Regions from separate parts of the Salinibacterium sp. CAN_S4 genome, predicted to be linked through region 2. Evidence: predicted binding sites of a transcription regulator. Region 2 holds the regulator's gene; the other holds the start of a gene.
What was found. Region 2 encodes LexA, which represses DNA repair genes until DNA is damaged. Its sites were predicted from a motif close to TCGAACANNTGTTCGA; they were not measured.

Region 1 (7,704 bases), on a different contig from region 2:
GGCCCACTCGTGCGGATTCGTCGAGTTGATCGCCACCGCGCGCACGCCCGCGCGGGATGCCGCGGTGATCTGGTCGCGCATGAGCGCCAGCAGCGGCGACACCAGGATGGTCGGACCGGCGCCCCGCTGGCGCAGCAGCAGTGTCGCGACGAAGTACACCGCCGACTTGCCCCACCCGGTGCGCTGCACGACGAGAGCCCGGCTCGCGTCATCGACGAGTGCAGTGATCGCCTCGAACTGCCCGTCGTGGAAGTGGGCGTCGTCCCGGCCGACCAGGGTGCGGAGGATGGCCAGGGCTGCGCTTCGCGTATCTGTCACGCCTCCCAGTGTCGCAGCAGCGACTGTCAGCAGGCGCCCCACATGCCGGCTCCGGCATCGACGGCAGAGCGCTCAGTCGCTTCGATCTCGGACTGGAACAACAGATTCGGCCGATACATTTCGACCTCGGCGGCGCCCTGCCTGAGCATCTCGAGATTGACGTTGGTGGAGTCATCCGTATAGATGAACAGCAATGAGCGACCGTATTGGTCCAGCGGCTCGATGTCGGGGAGAACCCACACGTGAGTGCCCTCGGGGAGGAGTTGACGCAAGAGCCCGGTCGCTTCGTCGCCGTAGCATTCGAGATTGTCGCCGATTTCGGGAGTGTCGATTCCGAGCATCCTGACCTTGCGGCCGTCGGCGAGGAAGAGGGTGTCGCCGTCGTGCACGTATTCGACTGTCGCCTCGGTGGCGGCGCTCGGGATGCCGCCCGCTGCCGGTTGCGTGGTCGGGGTCACTGCGGTCGTGCCGACGCCGGCCAGCCGGCCGAGCAGCACCGCGACCACGATCGCGATGAGGGTGAGCAGCACCAGAAGCACGGGCCTGAAGCGTTGGGGCATGGCACGATTCTGACAGGTCGGCGGGAGGGTCCGCGCGCCGCCAACAGGGGGATGATGAGTCTCATGAGCACCAGCGCCTACCTCAGCCCGCCGAACCGCATGCCGTTCTACCTGCGATGGGGATTGCGGATCGCGCAGCGCCGCACGGGCACAGCGCTGCTGCCGGCGCAACTGCTGGCGTGGTATCCGAAGGCCGCCGTCGGGTCGGCCGTGCTCGAGTCGCTCATCGCGCACGACGACGGCCGGCTCACCGAACGTACGCTCAAGCTCGTGCGTATGGCCGTCTCTTTTGCGGTGTCGTGCCCCTTTTGCGTGGGCATGAACTCCGAGGGCTGGGAGAAATTGATGACTCAGGATGAGCTCGCCGCCGTCCAGGGACTGGCCCCGCTCGACACATTCGAGCCCCTCGAGCGGATGGCGATCGAGTACGCGCGCCGAGTGTCGGCGACGCCGCTGGACTTCACGCCGGAGTATGGCGCCGAACTCACCGCGATGTTCACGCCGCGAGAGCTCGTGGTGCTCGCCACGACTTCGGCGCAGGTGAACTATTGGGCGAGAGTGATTCAGGGGCTGGGGTGCCCTCCCGAGTGACGTTCTGCTCAGGATGCCGCGGCCGGGGTTCATCGTCGGCCACCCGGTCCCCACCTCCCGATCCCGGGTTACTCCACCGCACCACCACCGCGTTCTTGCCCTCCACAGCCCCGGCTTTCTCCGCCGCAACACCACCGCGTTCCGCTCCTCCGAATCCCGGGTTTCTCCGTTGCACCACCACCGCGCTTCCCGCCTCCAGATACCGGGTTTCTCCTTCGCACCACCACTGCGTTTCCCGCCTCCAGATACCGGGTTTCTCTGTCGCAACACCACCGCGTTCCTGTCCTCCACAGCCCCGGCTCGAATGACTTATCCCAAGATGTGTCGGAACCTATTGTCGAACATGTGTTCGAGGTCAAGAATTGTCGTATGACCTTCATCAGCACCCAGACAGCAGCGCCGGTGGCGTCTGCGCTGAGTGCGCTGAGTGCTCTGATGTCATCCGCGGTTGACGCTCTCACACTCGTTTCGACTGCGGCGATCGACTATCGCGATCTCGATGATGGGACCCTGCTGGAGCTCCATCGCCTGGCGGCACGCGAACGCCAACTGGTCGAAGCTCATGCGGCCGTCATCGCTGGAGAGATCGCCCATCGGTCAGCTCCGTCCCTGGGCCATTCCGGGCTCGCGCAGCGCAACGGCTACCGCACTCCGGAGGAGCTTGTCCGCGTCTCCGCGCGGTCCACCGCTCGGGAGGCCAGCGCTGCTGTGCGCGTGGGGCTCCAGTCCAGGGACTCCCAGCTCGCGAGCACTCCGCAGAGGCCGTGGCTCGTCGCAGTAAGCGGCGCGCTCGTGGCGGGATCCCTTCCCGTCGCTTCGGCTGACGCCATCCAGTCAGGGCTGGGTGAGCCTGCTCTCACCGTCTCGATCCCCATGCTGGCGTCGACTGCGGAGCAACTCGTCGCCGAGGCTGCCACTCTCGATCCCGACCGACTCTTCCGCCGCGCGCGCCAACTCCGCGATGAACTCGACGAACTGGGTGTCGCAGACAGGGAGCGTGAACGACGCGAGCGTCGATCCCTCCGATTCACCAGGCAGCCGGATGGGATGGGGCGGCTGACGTGGCTCCTCGATCCCGAGTCCGCCGCTGTCGCCGCCGAACTCTACGACCGGGCGACATCCCCGCGCCGCGGTGGTCCGCGCTTTCGCGGGGAACTCGAGACGACGGCCGAGCGCATCCTCGCCGATCCGCGCACCACCGAGCAGCTCGCATCTGACGTGTTCCTCGAACTGTTGCGCCACGGCGCCGCAGCCGACGACTCTGCGCTGCTGGGATCTGGCGCTCCGTCGGTTCGTGTGCTGGTGACGGCCACAGCTCTGGCGTCAGGGATCGGGTGCGGGCGACTCGAGGGCCAGCCGGATCCCATCTCGATTCAGACCGTCCAACGGCTCGCCTGCGCGGGAGCGGTTATGCCGATCCTCTTCGATCAGGGCCAGCCACTCGATGTCGGCAGGGATCAGCGTCTCTTCACGCACCGTCAGCGGATTGCGCTCGCGGCACGGGATGGCGGATGCCGGTTCCCCGGCTGCGAGCGGCCGCCGTCATGGACCGAAGCCCACCACGTGAAGCAATGGGTTCGGGACGGTGGAAGCACAAACGTCGCAGATGGAATCCTGCTGTGCCGGCACCATCATCTGTTGATTCACAACAACGGGTGGGAGATCACTCGAAAGGGATCTCAGTATTGGCTCGTGCCACCGCCGGACATAGATCCGGGTCAAGCGCCGATCCTGATGCCGTCGAAGAGCTCTGCCATGCGAGACCTTGCGCGCGAGAGTGCCTGACGGCCGGTGACCGATGGCGCGCGAGTGCCTTGCGGCTGGTGACCGATGGAGCAAGAGTGACTGGCAACTGGGGACCGGCGACCGGCGATCAATGGAGCAAGAGTGACTGGCAACTGGGGACTGGCGACCGGGGACCGGCGACCGGCGACCGGCGACCGACGGTGCGCGAGTGCCTGATGACTGGCGACCGGTGACCGAAGGCGCGCGAGCGCCTGATGACCCGCAACTGAGCGCGCGAGAGCGCATGGCGCCGCTACGCCGGCCCACGCTGGTCGCCGTGGGTAGTTGGCCCGCCCACGAGCCGAGCCCCGGCCAGTGCAAGGATTGAAGCATGACCCAGCCCCAGAGCGCACCGCATCCGAAACTCGACGAATTGATTGCGGTGCTCGAACGGTTGCGCGCCCCGGGTGGCTGCGCTTGGGACAGGGAGCAAACCCACGAATCGCTCGTGCAGTACCTCATCGAGGAGACGTGGGAACTCGTCGACGCCATCGAGACGGGGGACAAAGACGAGCTCATCGAAGAACTCGGCGATGTGCTGTACCAGGTGGTGTTCCATGCCGACATCGCGGCCGAAGCTGGCCAGTTCACCCTCGAGGATGTGGCCGCGCACATGACGGCGAAGATGATCGGGCGACATCCACATGTGTTCGGTGATGCTGTGGCCGAAACGGCCGACGACGTCATGGCCGTCTGGGACGACCTCAAAAAGACCGAGAAACCGCACCGCACGAGTGTGCTCGACGGGATTCCACAGCGGATGCCCGCGCTCGCGCTCGCCGACAAACTCCTCGGCCGCGCACACAAGGTCGGCCTGCTCGATGCCACGCTGCCCGGAGCCGTCAACGTCACCGACGAAGACGAGCTCGGTCCGCTGCTGCTGGCGATCGTGGCATCCGCTAAGGCGAACGGGCTCGATTCCGAGCGTGCGCTGCGGTCGGCGCTTCGGGGCCTGCAGCAGGAGATCCGCGATTTCGAGATCGAGGCCGCATCCGATGCCGGGGTGATCGGCACGTCCGACTAACGGGTCGCGAGCGGGTCGCTGGCGGGTCGCGGGAGGGTTTCCGGCGGGTCACAGGCGAGCTGTGGGGATGGTGCCCTCTCCAACCCGAATGGAGAGGGCACCGAGGCACGAAATTCAACCTCGACGAAAACATCGTGGGAATAAGCGCACCCCAGAACCGGCAGGATTACCCGACCTACCGGTTCGTCATATGGATATGTTTTATCAACACTTTCCAAGCGCTGGCAGCTGGTTTTCGGACATACGTCAACGTCACGACCGCCCACTCAGTGTACCCCGAATTGGGGATACCGGGGTGACGAGTGGGTGAGCGTGGCTCAGGTGCGGGCTGGCCAATCGCGACAAGTGCGACAGAATCGAACCATGGCATCATCGGTCACCCCTTCCCGCGGCATGCGCGATTTCCTGCCGGCAGACAAGGCGCAGCGCGAACGCGTGCTCGGCGTCATCCGGAACACGTTCCGCTCACATGGTTTCGACGAGATCGAGACGCCCGTCATGGAGGACAGTGACAGGCTGCACGCCGGCCTGGGCGGAGACAACGAGAAGCTCGCTTTCGCGGTGATGAAGCGCGCGCTCACCACCGACGACCTCCGCGCCGCCGACCAGCCGCTCGACCTCGCAGACCTCGGGCTGCGGTTCGACCTCACGGTTCCGCTCGCCCGTTTCTACGCCAGCCACCGCGGAGAGCTCCCGACGGTCTTCCGATCCATCCAGATCGGCCCGGTCTGGCGAGCGGAACGACCCCAGAAGGGTCGCTATCGCCAGTTCGTGCAGTGCGACATCGACATCATCGGCGAGGCCGGCCCGATCGCCGAGGTCGAACTCATCACAGCCACGGTCGCGACGATCGACGCTCTCGGGCTCGACGGGTGCAGCATCCGCATCAACGACCGCCGACTGCTCACGAGCGCGCTCGAGCTGCTGGGGTTCCCGCCGAAGGAACATGAGCCGGTGCTCGTCACCATCGACAAGCTCGACAAAATCGGCCACGACGGCGTCATCACCGAGCTGAGGGACCGTGGATTTCCCGCGGGACCGGTCGACGCCCTGAACGAGTTTTTCACGCGCCCCGTCGCCACAGAGCTGCTGCCGTTCGGTGAGGCCGCGATCCGCAAGGCGCTGCCCGAGGGGGTCGACCCCGTGGCGGTCGCCGAACTCGCCGCGATCGGTGAGGCTGCGACCGAGGTCGTCGGCCGCGATGTCGTGGAGTTCGATCCCTGGCTGGTGCGGGGGATGGGCTATTACACGGGCACGATCTTCGAGGTCGCACACCCGTCGGTGAACTATTCGCTCGGTGGCGGTGGACGTTACGACGGCATGATCGGCCGTTTCCTCGGCAGCGACGTTCCGGCTGTGGGCTTCTCGCTCGGGTTCGAGCGGATCGTCGAGCTGGTCGAACTCGAGAGCTCCGAGGTGGCGGATGCCGTCGCCCTCATCCACGACCCCACGATGTCGCCCGCCGCCCTCCTCGGCCTGAAAGCTGCCCTCGTCGCGGACGGTCGCCGGGTCAGGGTGGAACGTCGGCCGAAGAATGTCAAACCGCTGCTCGACCAGCTCGTCGCTGCCGGTTTCGGCTCCTATGCATTCGTCGACGCCACCACGGTGACACCGGAGTTCAAGCAGCTAGGTTGACGCGAACCCCCTCTTATTGTTAACTACTTAACAATATGAACGACGACATCACCTCCAGCACGGCCTTCAAGCTGCACCGGGCGACCGCGCTCATTGACCGCGTCGCCGACGCGTACCTGAGCCGCGAGCACGGCATCCGCTACGCCCTGTTCCTCGTGCTGCTGATGGTGCGCGTCATGGGGGAGCCGAGCCAGCGGGCGGTGGCGACCGCGCTCGACGTGTCACGGGCATCCATCACCCAACGGGTGTCCGCGCTCGTGGAGGCAGGACTGCTCCGCGTTGCGCCAGACCCCGCTGACTCCCGCGCCAACATCGTGAGCCTCTCGAGGAAGGGCGCCGGGCTCGTCACCGTGGCATGGGCCGGGCTCGAGCAGCACCAGGATGGCCTCGACCACGGTGTCGACGAGCCCGCGCTCGCCGCAGCGCTCGACCGCATCATCGCCAACGGTGAGCGGATCCTCGGATCATGACGGTCGGGCCGATGAAAGTCCGTGAACTGGGCGATCCGCAGGGCGAGACGCTGCTCATGCTGCACGGCGGTACGGTCGCGGGATGGATGTGGGGGCCGCAGGTTCCCGCCTTCGGCGACTACCGCATTCTCGTGCCCGACCTGCCCGGGTTCGGTGACAGCAATGAGCTCCCGTGGCGGTCGACGGCCGAGGCGGCGGATGCCCTGGCCGCCGTGCTCGGAGAGGTGCCGGCGCACGTGGTCGGGTTGTCGCTCGGCTCCACCGTCGCGGTGCACCTCGCGTCGCGGCATCCACGACTCGTCTCCAGCCTCTTTCTCGCGAGTGCCCAGGTTGCCCCGCCTCGCCGCCGCGACGTGCTGCTCGGCAGGCTCTCACTGGTGGCGTGGAACCAGCGCGCGTTCTGGGCGGCGACCGCGAAGGCCTACGGACTCAGCGGGGATGACGCCGAACAGCTCATCGACACGGGCCTCGGCATCGATGTGCGGACGGCCCGTGCGATCCTCGAGGAGGTGCGACTGGGCATCCCCAGCGACGTGCTCGCGACGGTGACGGCGCCGACCCTGGCCGTCGCGGGATCTCTGGACTCGGCCACGATCACCGGCGGATCGCTCGATGCCGTGCGGGACGGCATCCCCGGTAGCCTCGTTGCGACGGCGAGGGGACTCCACCACCAGTGGAATGTCGAGAGCCCCGATCTCTTCAACGCGGCACTGCGGTGTTGGCTCGATAATGGGACAGTGTTCTCCGGCCTGTTTCCCGACCGGGACTAGGATTTGTTCGGGACACCACCACTGACGTCCCGGCTTTTTCACTATAAGGAGATACCCCTGTGGCTTTGATCGAAGCAGTTGGCGCTCGCGAAATCCTCGACTCCCGGGGAAACCCGACCATCGAGGTTGAGGTCTTGCTCGAAGACGGAATCGTGACGCGTGCGGCAGTGCCGTCCGGCGCATCCACCGGTGCGTTCGAGGCGTACGAGCTGCGCGATGGCGACCCCAAGCGCTACGGCGGCAAGGGTGTTCTGAAGGCCGTCGACTCGGTTCTCGACGTGCTCGGCCCCGCCATCGAGGGCTTCGACGCCGCAGACCAGCGCCTGATCGATGCCGAGATGATCGCGCTCGACGGCACAGACAACAAGCAGAAGCTCGGTGCCAACGCACTGCTCGGTGTGTCCCTCGCGGTCGCGAAGGCCGCCGCCGACTCGGCCGACCTTCCGCTGTTCCGCTACCTCGGCGGCCCCAACGCCCACACGCTGCCCGTCCCGATGATGAACATCATCAACGGCGGCGCGCACGCCGACACCGCCCTGGACATCCAGGAG
Region 2 (7,704 bases):
CGGTCTCGAGATAGGCGGCATGGATCGACTCGACGATATCGGGGCGTGAGACGTTGAGGATCTCGTTGCAGCCCTCGTGCTGCTCGAAGTCGTCGAGGGTGGGTTCGGCATCCTGAAGCATGGTTCCCATCGCGCCGTCAGCGATCACGACGCGCTCCGCGAGGGCTTTCAGCAGCGATGCTGATCGCTCGGGGAAGGGGATGGCGCCAGCGTCGAGCTGGCGGGGGGAGAGCACGCGTGAAGCCATGGGGCCAGCCTAAGCCGCGGCCATGGGCTCAACCCGTAGGAAGCCCGCAGGCGGTACGCACGACGTCATACAGCGCGTCGCGAACGTCGTCGGCGGCGCTGACATACAGGGGGCCGCTGAACCCGTCGGTGGTGGAGACCGCGACGGGGACGATCGTTCCGCGCTTGTCTTCGGCTATGGCGTGGGCGTCGCACCGGTTGGGCGAATAGAGCAGCGTCACGGTGGCTGGTTCGTCTGCGCCCGCGATCGTCCGGGAGATCGGCGCGGGTATAGCGTCCGTGCCATCCGGGCTCACTGGGGTCAGCAGCGTCGTGCTCGATGCGCTCTCGAAGGTGACGGAACCCGTTGCCCCGGTGGGGACGAGCGTCAGATCGATCTCGGCGATGGTGCGACCGGCGATCACAGAAACCCGGGGTGCCGCATCCATGGTGACCGTCACGATCGATGCGACGGACACGGCAAGGCAATCCTCCTGCCGGATGCCCGGCAGTCTCTGGAGCGTGTCGACGGGTGTCGCCACGGCCGTCCCGGCGCGACCGTCGGCAAGCCGATAGTCGAACTCGACCTCGGCCTCGGTCGGTTCGGCCGTGCAGTCCGGATCCGGCAGCGGCACGGGTAGTGAGATCGTGACCCCTGCGGGAATGGTGGTCGACTCCTTCGGCCACACAGCCGTGCCGATGAACTGACCGGCCGTCAACTGGAGCCGGGTCACGGTCAGAACGCTCCCCGTGTCGTTGAGGAACGAGACCTCGAGCTTGCGGGCGGCGACGTCGGTGCGGTTCTGGTACACGCTGAGAGTCAGGCCGTCCGGCGCAACCGCGCTCGACGTCGTGGCACACCCGGTGAGCACGAGAAGTGCCAAGAAGACCACCGATATGCGTCCCATGAGCCGAGATTACTCGACGGGGCTGTGGTGGGAGGTGCTGTCGCTAAAGGGAACGCAGTACGGTGACGACCTTGCCGAGCACCTGTGCATGGTCGCCGAGGATCGGCTCGAAGTTGGAGTTGCGAGGCAGAAGCCAGGTGTGGCCGTCACGCTGCCGGAAGACCTTGACTGTGGCTTCGTCATCCAGCATCGCCGCAACGATGTCTCCGTTCTCCGCGGTGTTCTGCTGGCGCACGACGACCCAGTCGCCGTCGCAGATGGCGGCATCGATCATCGACTCTCCCACGACCTTGAGCATGAACAACTCGCCCTTGCCGGTGAGCTGGCGAGGGAGGGGGAATACCTCGTCGATGTGCTGCTCTGCCGTGATGGGGATACCGGCAGCGATGCGGCCCACGAGGGGCACCATGACGGCGTCGCCGATGGAGACCGTGTTCTCTGGAGTGACATCTCCCGTTCCCTCCAGGGCGGGAAGGTCGATCAGAACCTCCATCGCTCTCGGACGGTTTGGGTCGCGACGGAGGTAGCCGCTCAGTTCGAGCTGGTTGAGCTGGTGGGTGACGCTCGAGAGAGACGCGAGGCCGACGGCGTCGCCGATCTCCCGCATGCTCGGCGGGTAGCCGCGGCCGGAGACTGAACGCTGGATGACGTCGAGGATGGCGAGCTGCTTGTCGCTCAGACTCTTGCGCCGACGAGTACCGCCAGCAGCCTTATCTGAGCCGTGTGTGTCAGCGACCATGATCTCCCCATTTCCCTGAGCAACCGACTGAATGTCGGTGGCTCATTCGAAACTGTATCCGCACTAAGACGCTAAAACAAACACCTGTTCTAGTGTTTCGCATCGAATCCCGTCTCAATGTCAGTGGCATGTTCGAAAATTCACTTGATATACGAGTAATTCGAATGTATGTTCGGAACAGATCTTCTAGCACAGTTGGGAAACTCGATACAGCACGGCCTGACTGCTTCGGCAGTTCTGGCCCACGACAGATCACGCGCTTCGTATCCGGCACTCCCGGCCGAGTGCCGGATACGAAATCTTGTAAGGAGCACATCATGAGCACCGCAATCAACACACTCTCTACGACCGCCTTCACCCCGGCACCGCGCCTTCGCATCACCAAGCGCGGTCGCTCACTGCTGACGGTTGTCGTTGCGGCGCCCCTGGTTATCACGGCACTGCTGTTCGCCCTCAACGGGGGAGAGGCGACCGCATCGCTCGGCGGCTCAGACGTTCCCTTCGACTACGTCACAGTGGCATCCGGGGAAACCCTCTGGCAGCTCGCCGGTGAGCTCGCTCCCACGGCCGACCCGCGAGAGGTCATCGACCAGATCGTGCAGCTCAACCAGCTGGAGTCGTCTGACGTGTTCGCCGGCCAGGAGCTGGCGATCCCGGCTCAGTACGCCCAGCAGTAGCCAGAAAGAGGCGGTGCCCGAACGGCCATAGGCTTGAGGGGTGACCAGTCTTTCCGACCTCCCGATCCGTGATGACCTGCGGGGACTCAGCCCCTACGGCGCTCCGCAGGAAAATGTCCCGATCCAGCTGAACGTCAACGAGAACACCCACGCGATTCCTGAGGATGTCGCCACCGACATCGTCCGAGCGCTCGCGCTGGCCGTCATGGGCGTGAACCGCTACCCGGACCGAGAGTTCACCGAGCTCAGGGACGCTCTGGCGACCTACCTCGGGCACGGTCTCACCCGGGACAACATCTGGGCAGCCAACGGGTCGAACGAGGTGCTGCAGCAGACCCTGCAGGCTTTCGGCGGACCGGGGCGCAGCGTGCTCGGCTTCCCGCCCACCTATTCGATGCACTCGATCATTGCCAACGCGACGGGCACCCGCTGGGTGACGGCGCAGCGCGATGCGGATTACGCCATCTCCCCAGAGACGGTGGTGGCCGCAATCCAGCGGGAGCAGCCCGACATAGTATTCCTGTGCTCGCCCAACAATCCCACGGGAACCGCACTGGGGCTCGAGACCATCGTCGCCGCGTACGACGCCTTCGACGGCATCCTGCTCGTCGATGAGGCCTATGCAGAGTTCGCCGAGGGGGAAACTGCCCTGAGCCTGCTCGAGGGGCGGCCGAGGCTGCTCGTCTCGCGCACGATGAGCAAGGCGTTCGCCTTCGCGGGGGCACGACTTGGATACCTCGCGGCGGATCCGGCCGTGACCGATGCGCTCCGGCTTGTGAGGCTTCCGTACCACCTGTCTGCCCTTACTCAGGCGGCTTCGGTTGCTGCGCTGTCACACGCGCCGGCCATGCTCGCCATGGTCGACGACATCAAGGCCCAGCGGGACAGGATCATCGCGGCGCTGCCCGCCCTCGGCTACACCCCGTTGCCGAGCGAGTCGAACTTCGTCATGTTCGGGGGAGTGGCTGACCCGAACGCGACGTTTGAGGCGCTGTTCGAGCAGGGCATCCTGATTCGCGACGTGGGGATCCCGCACCACCTGCGGGTCTCGGCCGGCACAGAGCAGGAGACTGAAATCTTCCTCGATGCCCTCACCAGCCTCGTCGGGCACTCGACGCAGCCCTCGCCCGGCTCGATCGGTAAGATCGAAGGATGACTGCACACCGCACGGCCAGCCTGAGCCGGTCGACGAGTGAGTCCAGCATCGAGCTGAGCATCGACCTCGACGGCACGGGCACATCGTCCATCAATTCCGGCGTGCCGTTCTTCGACCACATGCTGACCGCGCTGTCGAAGCACTCACTCATCGACCTGGGTGTCTCGGCCACCGGCGACACCCACATCGACGTTCACCATTCCGTCGAAGACATCGGGATCACGTTCGGAACGGCGCTGAAGCAGGCGCTCGGGGATAAGGCGGGGATCTCCCGCTTCGGTGACGCTCTCGTTCCCCTCGATGAAGCGCTCGTGCAGGCCGTCGTCGATATCTCGGGCCGTCCCTATCTCGTCCACACCGGTGAGCCTGTCGGGTTCGAGCACCACCTGATCGGCGGGCACTTCACCGGTTCGATGGTGCGCCACGTCTTCGAGGCGATCGCCTTCAACGCCGGGCTGACTGTGCACATCACGGTGCTGGGTGGCCGTGATCCGCACCACATCGCCGAAGCGGAGTTCAAGGCATTCGCACGGGCGCTGCGCATCGCCATCGAGCCGGATGCCCGTGTCAGCGGCATCCCGTCGACCAAGGGTGCGCTCTGAGGTGACCAGTCCATCCGTCGTCATCCTCGACTACGGCTCCGGTAACGTCCATTCGGCCGCGAAGGCGCTCGAACTGGCAGGAGCCAGGGTCACGTTGAGTGCCGACCGTTCTGTGGCGGAAGCCGCGGACGGTCTGCTGGTGCCCGGAGTCGGAGCGTTCGAGGCCGTCGCCCGTCAGCTCGCCACGGTGCGCGGTGGTGCCATTGTCGAAAAGCGCCTCACCGGCAGCCGGCCCGTTCTCGGTATCTGCGTGGGCATGCAGGTGCTGTTCGAGCACGGCGTCGAGCGCGGTAACGACACCCCGGGGCTCGGTGAGTGGCCCGGTGTGGTGATCGAGCTGGATGCCCCGATCCTGCCCCATATGGGCTGGAACACCGTGGAGAGTCCCGACGACACCCGCCTGTTTGCCGGGATCCGGGATGAGCGCTTTTACTTCGTTCACTCGTATGCCGCCCAGGAGTGGACGCTCGAGGTGCACGACCCGTTCCCCCAACCGAGGATCACATGGGCCCGCCACGGCGGCAGGTTTATCGCCGCTGTGGAGAATGGCCCGCTGACCGCAACCCAGTTCCACCCGGAGAAGTCCGGTGAGGCTGGAATCCGACTTCTGAAGAATTGGCTGGAAACCCTATGAGTGAGTTCGCAAAGAGCCCGGCGCTGGTATTGCTGCCGGCCGTCGACGTCGCCGGAGGTAAGGCCGTCCGGCTGACCCAGGGCGAGGCCGGCAGTGAGACGAGCTACGGCAGCCCGGTGGATGCCGCCCAGGAATGGGTCGACCAGGGCGCCGAGTGGATCCACCTCGTGGATCTCGACGCCGCCTTCGGCCGGGGCAACAATCACGCCGTGATCCGCAAGGTCATCAAGAACACCCCGCGCAAGGTCAATATCGAGCTGTCGGGGGGAATCAGGGATGACGCGAGCCTCGAAGCTGCCCTCGCGACGGGTGCCAAGCGCATCAACCTCGGCACGGCAGCGCTCGAGAATCCCGAGTGGGCCGCGCACGTCATCGCCGAGTACGGCGAGGCTATCGCTGTCGGTCTCGACGTGCGGGGGACGACCCTTGCTGCTCGCGGCTGGACGCAGGAGGGTGGCGACCTCTGGACGGTATTCGATCGTCTCGAGCAGGCCGGCTGCTGCCGCTATGTGCTGACCGACGTCACAAAGGACGGGACCCTGAAGGGCCCAAACATCGAGCTGCTGCGGGAGGTTGCCGAGCGCACCGATCGGCCCGTGATTGCTTCGGGTGGTATTGCCACTCTGGACGACATCGTCGAACTCCGCGAGCTCGTGCCGCATGGAGTCGAAGGCGCGATCGTGGGCAAGGCGCTGTACGCGAAGGCCTTCACTCTCGCGCAGGCGATCGACGTCGCATCCAACTAGTCCTGTGAGCGATTCGGCGGGGGTGCCGTGGGCCGGCCGCAGTTTCGGTCACAGCCCCGGTTCTGACGACGACGGTTCTGCGCCGGAGCACCTCGTGGAGGCCATCCGGCGCTTCCATGCGGGTGACGCTGGAGAGGCCAATGTCGTCGATGCCCTGCGCGACGCGCGACTGCTGATCCCGTTGGTCGCGGTGGCGGGGGAGCTCGGCACCAACGATCACGGTCATGCTGTGGACAAGAGCCAGGAGCTGTCGATCGTGACGGTCATGGGCCCGGACGGGCGCAGTGTGCTGCCCGCATTCACGTCGGTTGCGGCTATGTCGGCCTGGAACCCGAAGGCCCGGCCCGTCCCGGCGACGGCATCACGCGTGGCCCTGGCAGCAGCGAGCGAGAATACGGATCTCGTCGTGCTCGACCCGACGAGTGCCACAGAGTTCGCGGTGCGACGACCGGCCCTCTGGGCACTCGCCCAATCCACGTCCTGGCTTCCCAGCTATCTCGACACCGAGGTGCTGTCGGCGTTCATGGATGCCGCGGAGCCGGAGCCCGCGGTGGCAGCGGTGCAGCTCGCCCCCGGTGACCCCGGGGCTAGGCTCGCCGGGCCCGAGTTGATCGTGCAGTTGTCACTCCAGCCGGGCCTGGACCAGCGGGCCCTCGACGACGTGGTGGCCCGCCTGCAGCAGCGTTGGGCCGGGAACGACCTCATCGCTGCGCGGGTGGATTCACTCGCTCTCCAGCTCGTCAGCGTGCGCTAACCGCCTCAGTGACCTGCGGGCGCCCCGGTGGGTGCCATCGAGGTGTCGGGCCTCGGCACGAAGAACGCTGCGACGACAGCGAGAAGCGACAGGATCGCTCCGGCCATGAAGGCCGAGTGCACTCCGCTGGCCAGCGCCGTGGTCTCGGCCACGCCGTTGCTCGTGGCAGCCACGGTCCCGATCGTGTAGAGCGCAATGAACAATGCCGTTCCGGCCGCGCCCGCAAGCTGCTGCACGGTGCTGACCGTGGCGCTTCCTGCTGCATAGAGGTATGGCTTCAGCGAGCCGAGCGACGTGGTGAACAGCGGTGTGAAGGTGAACGCGAGCCCGAGACTGAGCGCCAGGTAGGCCACGATCACGAGCTGCCACGGGGTGTTCTCGGTGAGCATGGTGAAACTCCACAACGCTGCGCTCACCACGATCGTGCCCGGCACGAGCAGAGGTCGAGGGCCGAACCTGTCGAACAGCCGCCCGACGACAGGTCCCATGAGACCCATGAGCGCGCTGCCGGGGAGCAGGATAAGGCCGGTCTGCACGGGTTCGAGCAGCAGGACATCCTGAAGGTAGATCGGCAACAGGATGATCGTGCCGAATAGGGCGCCCATCAGGATCACCATGAGCGCGATCGAGACGGCGAAGCCGCGCGACGTGAACGTGCGCAGGTCGAGGAACGCGCGATCGCCGCGCTGCAGCACCAGCTGGCGCAGGATGAACAACCCGAGTGCCACGACTCCGACCGTGATAGGAATCCACGGTGCGACGACCACGTTGCCGGCGGCAGCTTCACCGAGGCTGCTCAGCCCGTAGATCAGCCCACCGAACGCGAAGGCCGACAGGACGACCGAGAGGGAATCCAGCGGCACCTTGCGTGGCTCTGTCACGTTCTGCACGCGGGCAGCTCCGAGAGCGAGTGCGCCGATCGCGATGGGCAGCACGAGGATGAAGATGAACCGCCAGTCGAACACGCTGAGGATGAGGCCGGAGACTGTCGGGCCGACGGCGGGCGCCACCGAGATGACGACGGAGATGTTGCCCATGGTGCGGCCGCGCGACTGCGGCGGCACGAGCGTCATGACGGTGGTCATCAGCAGCGGCATCATGATCGCCGTGCCGCTGGCCTGAACGATGCGCCCGGCCAGCAGGATCTCGAAACCAGGCGCGATGGCGGCGATGGCCGTTCCGACGGTGAACAGGCTCATGGCGAGGACGAAGACGGTGCGGGTGTTGAGTCGCTGCATCAGGAAGCCGGTGGTCGGGATCACG

Region 1: a site for LexA is predicted at 1,807-1,822, ahead of IWX81_RS14850 (HNH endonuclease signature motif containing protein). Genes of this name have one in related genera too.

What each region holds. Positions count from the first base shown of each region.
Region 1 is NZ_JADOVB010000008.1:10,279-17,982, reverse strand. Features, by position in the region: gene IWX81_RS14865 (RecQ family ATP-dependent DNA helicase) at 1-318, opposite strand, end outside; gene IWX81_RS14860 (thermonuclease family protein) at 345-878, opposite strand; gene IWX81_RS14855 (carboxymuconolactone decarboxylase family protein) at 942-1,469, shown strand; gene IWX81_RS14850 (HNH endonuclease signature motif containing protein) at 1,839-3,254, shown strand; gene mazG (nucleoside triphosphate pyrophosphohydrolase) at 3,586-4,278, shown strand; gene hisS (histidine--tRNA ligase) at 4,642-5,913, shown strand; gene IWX81_RS14835 (MarR family winged helix-turn-helix transcriptional regulator) at 5,949-6,383, shown strand; gene IWX81_RS14830 (alpha/beta fold hydrolase) at 6,380-7,153, shown strand; gene eno (phosphopyruvate hydratase) at 7,213-7,704, shown strand, end outside.
Region 2 is NZ_JADOVB010000001.1:356,896-364,599, forward strand. Features, by position in the region: gene metH (methionine synthase) at 1-247, opposite strand, end outside; gene IWX81_RS01820 (hypothetical protein) at 276-1,133, opposite strand; gene lexA (transcriptional repressor LexA) at 1,177-1,872, opposite strand; gene IWX81_RS01830 (LysM peptidoglycan-binding domain-containing protein) at 2,190-2,549, shown strand; gene IWX81_RS01835 (histidinol-phosphate transaminase) at 2,590-3,705, shown strand; gene hisB (imidazoleglycerol-phosphate dehydratase HisB) at 3,702-4,307, shown strand; gene hisH (imidazole glycerol phosphate synthase subunit HisH) at 4,264-4,941, shown strand; gene priA (bifunctional 1-(5-phosphoribosyl)-5-((5-phosphoribosylamino)methylideneamino)imidazole-4-carboxamide isomerase/phosphoribosylanthranilate isomerase PriA) at 4,938-5,687, shown strand; gene IWX81_RS01855 (SseB family protein) at 5,692-6,441, shown strand; gene IWX81_RS01860 (MDR family MFS transporter) at 6,447-7,704, opposite strand, start outside.